Regions from separate parts of the Brevibacillus choshinensis genome, predicted to be linked through region 2. Evidence: riboswitches for the same ligand, from Rfam matches in the RefSeq annotation. Region 2 holds a riboswitch; the other holds the start of a gene.
What was found. A riboswitch is a leader RNA that binds a small molecule or an ion and turns the genes downstream of it on or off. The one in region 2 is predicted to bind cyclic di-AMP.
Positions count from the first base shown of each region.

Region 1: it holds a riboswitch for cyclic di-AMP, as region 2 does, so the genes downstream of both, ehuB (ectoine/hydroxyectoine ABC transporter substrate-binding protein EhuB) here and JNE38_RS02580 (3D domain-containing protein) in region 2, are expected to answer to the same signal.

Region 1 covers NZ_CP069127.1:4,902,550-4,906,458, reverse strand. Annotated here, with positions in the region: gene JNE38_RS24565 (winged helix-turn-helix domain-containing protein) at 1-600, opposite strand, end outside; gene JNE38_RS24560 (CapA family protein) at 805-1,860, shown strand; cyclic di-AMP (ydaO/yuaA leader) riboswitch at 2,172-2,305, shown strand; gene ehuB (ectoine/hydroxyectoine ABC transporter substrate-binding protein EhuB) at 2,520-3,431, shown strand; gene ehuC (ectoine/hydroxyectoine ABC transporter permease subunit EhuC) at 3,459-3,909, shown strand, end outside.
Region 2 covers NZ_CP069127.1:466,845-470,753, forward strand. Annotated here, with positions in the region: gene JNE38_RS02560 (TasA family protein) at 1-55, shown strand, start outside; gene JNE38_RS02565 (signal peptidase I) at 454-993, shown strand; gene JNE38_RS02570 (TasA family protein) at 1,096-1,719, shown strand; gene JNE38_RS30490 (PLP-dependent transferase) at 1,853-2,044, opposite strand; cyclic di-AMP (ydaO/yuaA leader) riboswitch at 2,258-2,413, shown strand; gene JNE38_RS02580 (3D domain-containing protein) at 2,417-3,001, shown strand; gene JNE38_RS02585 (homocysteine synthase) at 3,090-3,909, opposite strand, start outside.

The DNA.
Region 1 (3,909 bases), 1.7 Mb from region 2:
CGTCTCCTGGTGGGTAAAGCGCAGCTGCTCCAACGAAATGTGGCAAGCCTGTCCACGCAAGGTCCATTTGGCGGTGGAAAAAGGCAGTGCGTTACGACTGGCGATGAACAGATGAACATGGCCAGGCAAGTAGTCGATGAAGTACGACAGGCTGAGATGAATCTGCTCCTCGAAGATGGCATGGTAGTCGTCCAAGAGAAGAATGACGGGCTGTTCGATGCTATCCAGTTCATACAGAAGCGAGTCAATAAAGGTGAAAATCGATGTATGGGAAACGGCTCCCATCAATGGCTCGAGTCTTTCTGCGAGTTCAGGCAGACGGGAGTCCGCGATCGTATGTACGACGTATTTCCAGAAGCGGATGAGATCATTGTCCATTTCGTCGAGCGAGAGCCAAGCCGGCTTGGCGGACTGCTGATGGGCCCACTGCGTGAGCAAGGTCGTCTTGCCGTAGCCGGCAGGTGCGCAAAGAATGGTCAGCTTGCAAAAGAGGCCTTCGTCCAGTCTGTTCAGCAAGTGATTTCTCCGTACACTTCCAGGCCTCGCACCAGGCAAGGTGGTTTTGGTTTTGAGTATGACGGAACGCGGCTGATGTACCATGGTTCCTCCTTTCACGACGCCTACGAAATTGAAATCACATTTTCACCATTATACTTGTTTCACGTCTAATTCGACATTTGAAAACCGGGAAATCACAAAACGTCGATTTTTCACGGGAAATGTTCCTCTGCTCCGGACAGGCTTCAACAGGCTTCACACCCAGCAGCAACTAGAATGGGCGTAGAAGCGTGAGGAGAGAGGTGCATGAAAATCGGACGGTGGAAGATTGGGACGGCAATAGCCGCTGCGATGCTATTGATCGCAGGCAGTGCGGCGGGATCGCATGGCGTATCTGCGGCAGAGGAAAGCAGGATTCGTATCGCTTTTGTGGGAGATATCATGCTGGACAAGAGCGTCGGAAACCAAATCGGGCTCCATGGCGTGGATTACCCGTTTCAAAAGACGGTAGACTTTCTGAAGCAGGCGGATCTGACCATCGGCAATCTGGAGACGTCTGTCAGCACCCGCGGCCAGGCAGCGAAAAAGGAATATACATACCGATCCAAGCCCCAAACTCTGCAAGGATTGGTGAACGCCGGCTTTGATGTCGTCAATCTGGCCAATAACCATTCCTTGGACTACGGCATGGACGCGTTATTCGATACCATGGACCATTTGAAAAAGGTTCAGCTTGGCTATGTAGGTGCAGGGAAAAACGAGGAGGAGGCATTCGCCCCGGACATCCGAACCATCAACGGAAAGCGTGTTGCCGTCATAGGGTTGAGCCATGTACTGCCCAATCGGCAATGGTTTGCTGGAAAAAACAAGCCAGGACTCGCCCATGCTTATTCGTATGAGCCGATGCTCACCTACGTCAAAAAAGCAGTGGCACAGTCTGATATTACCATCGCCGTGATGCACTGGAATCTCGAATACAAGGATAATCCGGAGCCGTATGCGCGGGAAATGGCTCGGAAGCTCATTGACAGCGGGGTAGATGCGGTGGTCGGCTCCCATAGCCATTCGGTGATGGGAATGGAGCTCTACAAAGGGGTGCCGATCTACTACAGCGTAGGCAACTTCGTCTTTACCACCTCTTACAATCCCAAAGGAAGAGAAGCAATGATGGTGGAGCTGACCTTTGGGGAAAAGGAAACCACCTCCAAAGTGATCCCGGTCAAAATCGTGAACGGACAGCCGGTCCCGATGGATGCGGCGAACCGGAAACGGATGATCGGCAAATTGAACCAGTTATCCTATCAAATGAAGTTTGATGAAGAAGGAAATGCAGTCAAAACGGTCGCTTCCCCAACCAAATAGAAAACATAGCGAGCAGGATCATCCGGTCGACACCGCGGCCAGATGATCTTTTTTTGTACTGCAAAAGGCTTTGCGTCGCCAAATTTTCTGGTGAACCGACATAGCGTGAACCTTTTTAGTCAGAGTGGACATGGTAGGATATGGACGGAATTTTTTGGAGATGTCTGGTAATTACGGTTAACAGAGCCTGAGTGGACCAGAAGAGCGAATATACGGAATTATCAAGGATGTGTCAAAAGGAGAGGCATGATAACATGAAACGCGTGTTAACCATAACGGAATCATGAGAGGAGATCAACGAACACCTCCCAATCAAATAGGGGCCTAGTTCCGTCTTTTACGGAAGCGGGGGAACCACGTTAGGGGTTAATTCTGTGATGCACAGAAGGGATGCACACTGCCATCCTACCCGTCAGCTAACCTCGTCGGCTAAAGCAGATTATTCCAAAACCTCAATTGCTAGAGAGCGCATGTCTTGTACACACTGGGAGCGCGTAGTTCCTATTGGGAAAAATCCCTTGTGCACAGCTTGTTTGACATGCCTTCCAGCGAGAAAACAGCCGGCGCATTTGCTTTTCCATGTGGGGATGGCCCTCCCGTATCATGGAAGGTGTTGCGCTGGCTTTTTCTATACATGGGATGTGAAAGGGGAAGGAAGCATGAACAAGAAAAGCTTCATGAGATGGGGATGGACAGCCGTACTGTCGTGCCTTTTGCTTGTCGCAGGATGCGGCTTTGGACAGCAAGCCCGGTCCGTCGCGGGCAATGAGCAGACCCAATCAGCGGAGAGCACATTGGAAAAAGTGAAGAAACAAGGCTTTGTCACGGTGGGCTTCGCCAACGAAAAACCGTACGCCTATGCCACTCCGGACGGAAAATTGACCGGAGAAGCGGTAGAGGTCGCACGCGTCGTCCTCTCCAAAATGGGGATAAACGAAATGAACGGCGTACTGACTGAGTTCGGGTCCCTGATCCCAGGGCTGAAAGCAAAGCGCTTTGACATCATTACGGCAGGCATGTACATCACACCGGCCCGCGCCAAGGAAGTGGCGTTTGCCAATCCGGAATACAGCATCGGGGAAGCGCTCGCGGTGAAGAAAGGAAACCCGCTCCAATTGCGCAGCTACAAGGACATCGCCTTGAACCCAAATGCTAGAATCGCGGTCATGAGCGGCGCGATCGAGATGGAGTACCTGGAGAAATCGGGAGTGAAGCAAGAGCAGCTGGTCCTGGTGCCAGATCAGCCATCGGCGATAGCAGCGCTGCAAGCGGGACGTGCAGATGCCATCACGATGACGGGCCCGTCCCTGCAAGCAGTTCTGGAGAGTGCCAATGACAGCAATGTGGAGAGGGTCATGGATTTCACCCAGCCCGAGATTGACGGGAAAAGCATTCGCGGCTACGGAGCGGCAGCCTTCCGCAAAGAAGATGAAGCGTTTGTCAAAGCGTTCAATGAGGAGCTGCAAAAGCTCAAAGAATCGGGAGAGCTGCTGAAGGTCCTGGAGCCGTTTGGCTTTACCGAGCAGGAGCTGCCTGCCGAGATGACGGCTGAAGGGCTGTCAAAGCAATGATGGGCGCTGCTTCGACGAAAGGAAGGGATGAACATGAGTGAGACTATGCAGCTGATTCCTTTTTTGCTCAAAGGAGCGGCGACGACCTTGCAAGTGACGGCACTCTCGGTGCTGGTCGCCTTCACCGTCTCATTTGCAGCCGGCTTTTGCAGGCTTTCCAAATGGTTTTGGGTTCGCGGGATCATCAGCGCTTATGTGGAAATCTTCCGGGGGACGTCTCTCTTGGTACAGATGTTTTGGCTGTTTTTCGCGCTGCCCCTGCTGGGCATAGAGCTTTCCCCGATCCTTGCGGGAGTGATTGCACTAGGTCTCAACTATGGAGCCTACGGTTCGGAAGTGGTCAGAAGCGCCATTCTTGCCGTTCCAAAGGGACAGATGGAAGCATCGATTGCCTTGAACATGTCGCCTTGGCAGCGCATGAGACGGATCATCTTGCCGCAAGCAACCGTCATGATGCTTCCTTCGTTCGGAAATCTAA
Region 2 (3,909 bases):
ATGGGAAGGGATCAAGCGTGACAATGGGGACAAGCCACCCATTATCGTGGACTAATAGGATCCAGGTTGAAGGTGGGTTCAGAAACCCGCCAGTTTTGCGCATAGCAACACTTCTGACAAATACCAACTATAGCATTTGGTGCAGCTTACCTAATTGATGGTATCACCCCTAGAGAAGCATAATCATAAGGAAGCCGTAAGCGATGACCCGACATACGGTATTGTAACAGGCTCATGCATATGCATGAGCCTGTTTTTTGTGGTTACTTGAAAAAGTCGATATTCAACTCATCCTCTGGTATGAGGGGAGCAAGTGATGAGTGTGAGGAGCGTTTCAACCGTGCAAGTGTGGAGAATCACCCTGAAGCAGGAAGATAAGATGTTGGAAAATCCGTAAGATTAAAACTGTGAACGGCAAACATTCGCTCCAAAGAAAGCGGGGGATAAAAGTTAGTGGCCTTACTCAAAAAAATCATATCGATACTGACCAGTACCCTACTAATCGTTGTGATTGCCATCACGGGTTTCCTGCTCGTCGGGAAAATGAACGACGGAAAAACTATGCTGTTTGGTAACCAACTCATGGTGGTTCTAAGCGGATCTATGTCTCCAACATTTGACACTGGTAGCATAGTTGCTGTTGGCCCGGTTGACTTCAAAGAAGTGCAGACCAACGACATCATCACTTTTAAGGATCCTGAAGGCAGAACGATTACACATCGTGTCGTCGAAATCAAGGATGATCAACTAATAACCAAGGGCGATGCAAATGACGGAAAAGACACATCTCCAGTAACATCAGATCGTTTCATTGGAAAAGTACAGTACTCCATTCCGTATATTGGATTTTTCATCGAGTTTGCCAAATCTGGCACAGGGATGCTGTTCCTCTTAGGAATACCTGGTGTTTATCTGATCGTAAGCCAAGTTTGGAAGTTGCTCAAAATGATCAAAAACGAGGACTCCAATACGGCAACAAAGTCACAAGCATAAATCACCTCAACCGGTGATACCTTGGGGGCTGGTAACAGACTCAATTCTGGTATCAGGCTTCAAGTCATCATAAAAAAATTATTCCTTTAGGGGGAACTGAGAATGAGCTTGAAAAAACAATTTGCAGTAACATTGGCATCTGTGGGTCTGGGAGCAGCACTGATTGGCGGAGGAACTTTCGCATGGTTCAACGCAACAACTGAGGTTGCAAATAATACGTTTGCCGCTGGTACAATGGCGATAGGTACTCAACCGGCACAAGGTGTATTTCAAGTAAGCAATATGAAACCAGGTGACTGGGCAGTTAAGACCTTCCAAGTACAGAACAAAGGGTCCTTGGATATTAACAAAGTATTGATGGGCTTAGATTATACAATCAATGACGTTGGGAGTAACCAGTTGGATGCAGATGATTTAGCTAAAAATTTGAAGGTATATTTCCTCGCAAGTGACGATAATACAGCTACTCCTTTTGATGACCAAATAATCATCAATCCTCTCTTCCCAAATCAAGGAAAAACATTGAAAGAGTTTAAAGAGCTTAATCAAGTAGATGTTTCTAGCTTGGGCACTAAATTGTCTAACTTGAAACCAAATGGAGAAGACCGGATCTTCATTGGTATCAAATTCGTAGATGATAATGCAGACCAAAACCGATTCCAAGGTGATGGTGTGAATATCAAATTCAAGCTGGAAGGCAAACAAACTTCCGGAACAGAAAAATAGTATTAAATCAGTTCTTGAATGAAGCCCTACTCTTTAGAGAGTGGGCTTCTTTTGTTATTAAACGAAAAAGAGGTGGGATAAGTTCATACCTTTTTAAATCTATTTTTCTATTGGACTTAGCATTCCTAAAAGTTTACACGCCAGACTGAGCCACAGCCACCTTTAACGCATACCTCAAATCCCCGATAATATCACCAATCGTTTCGGTCCCAATCGAGAAACGGATCAACCCCGGGGTAATCGACGCAGTTTCCTGCTTCTCCTCTGACATCTGCTTACTCGTAGGATGAGTGACCAGCGATTTGGAATTTCTGACATTTGCCAGATGAGAGAAAAGTCATGGGGATTCGATCAGTATCTTGCCTTCATTTACGCCGACATTATATACCAAAAGTAAGTCAAGTGAGAATGGCGCCTGAACTATAATCGCAGGTATTTCACTGCCTGATGGGGAAACTAGAGTCTCCATTCCATTAGCGAATGGGATGTCAGGGTTACCAATATTTTGCCATTTACCCCCGTCAAACGAATGTGGTAATTTTTTGGGAAGCCAAAACTTCTGCTAGTGAAGTGCGGGGGACGATTTTCTTCGCAAATTCTTTCCGTTTGCGATTGGGGTGAAGCGCACATGCGCAGGGTTGACTCCTCAACCCGAATCCGACAACTAACCTCGCAGGCAGTTGAAAGGAGATCAATAATGAAAAAACGTTTCAGGGCAAAATCATTTGTAATGATGGCGTTAGGTTTCTGCTTGGCAGTGATCTCAACACCGGCATTCGCTGCTTCCTCTACCTACCAGATTAAAGCAGACGACACCTTCTACAAAATTTCCAAACAGCATAATGTGCCTTTGGCATCGATTCTACAGGCTAATCCCGGAGTAGATTCACAGAACCTGCAACCGGGGCAGACGATCCAGCTGCCAGTTGCCAAACAAGTGAAGACAGCTTCAGGTCCAACTCGTCCTTACAGCAAAATAATCAAAGCTGTGGCGACCGCCTATACAGGATCCGCGAAGGAAAACGGCGGATGGGCAGGGGTGGATTACTTAGGAAACCCGCTCAAAGTGGGTACGATCGCAGTCGATCCAGATGTGATCCCACTTGGTTCCACTGTATACATCACAGGGTACAAGCATGGCGCGCTTCCTGCGAACGGTATGATCGCGAAAGCAACCGACATCGGTGGTGGGATCAAAGACGCGCGCGTGGACATTTATGTGCCTGGTCATGATGCAAGCGATTTCGGCATGCAAAACGTTCAAATTTATGTGTTGAAGTAGTTTTGTTCGAGCGGTAATAACCTGAAAATGATCGAAAGGGCCTCCTGCATTTCTGCAGAAGGCCCTTTTTGCGCTTCTTTTGTTTGAACTATGCCGTGACCTGCTTTACCGCCGCTTTCAACGCCTGCTCCAAATCCCCAATGATATCCGCTATCGACTCCGTGCCGATCGACAGACGGATCAACCCTGGGGTAACCCCCGCTGCTGCCTGTTCTTCCTCGTTCATCTGTTGGTGAGTGGTGCTCGCAGGATGGATGACCAATGACTTGGAGTCTCCCACGTTAGCCAGGTGGGAGAACAGCTTCACGGATTCGATCAGCTTTTTCCCTTCGTTCAAGCCGCCGCGGATGCCAAAGGTGAGGATAGCGCCAGCGCCTTGAGGCAAGTATTTCTGTGCCAGCTCATGATTCGCGTCGCCCTCGAGTCCAGGGTAGCTGACCCATTCGACAGCAGGATGGGAAGCGAGATACTGTGCGACTGCCAGAGCGTTTTGGCTATGACGCTCCATGCGCAGATGCAGGGTCTCCAGCCCTTGCAGGAACAAGAAGGAGTTGAAAGGAGCTACGGCAGCCCCGATGTCTCGCTGAAGCTGGACGCGCGCTTTGATGATGTAAGCGAGCGGTCCGACAGCTTCGGTGTAAACGACACCGTGGTAGCTTGGATCCGGGGTAGTCAGGCCAGGGAACTTGCCGTTGTTCCAGTCAAACTTGCCAGAGTCTACGATGATTCCGCCGATGGCTGTGCCGTGTCCACCGATGAATTTGGTCGTGGAGTGGACGACGATGTCTGCACCGTGTTCGAAAGGACGGCACAGGATCGGGGTGGCAAACGTATTGTCGACGATCAGAGGAACGCCATTCTCATGAGCAATGTCCGCAATGGCTTGCAGATCAGCTACGTCAATGCGC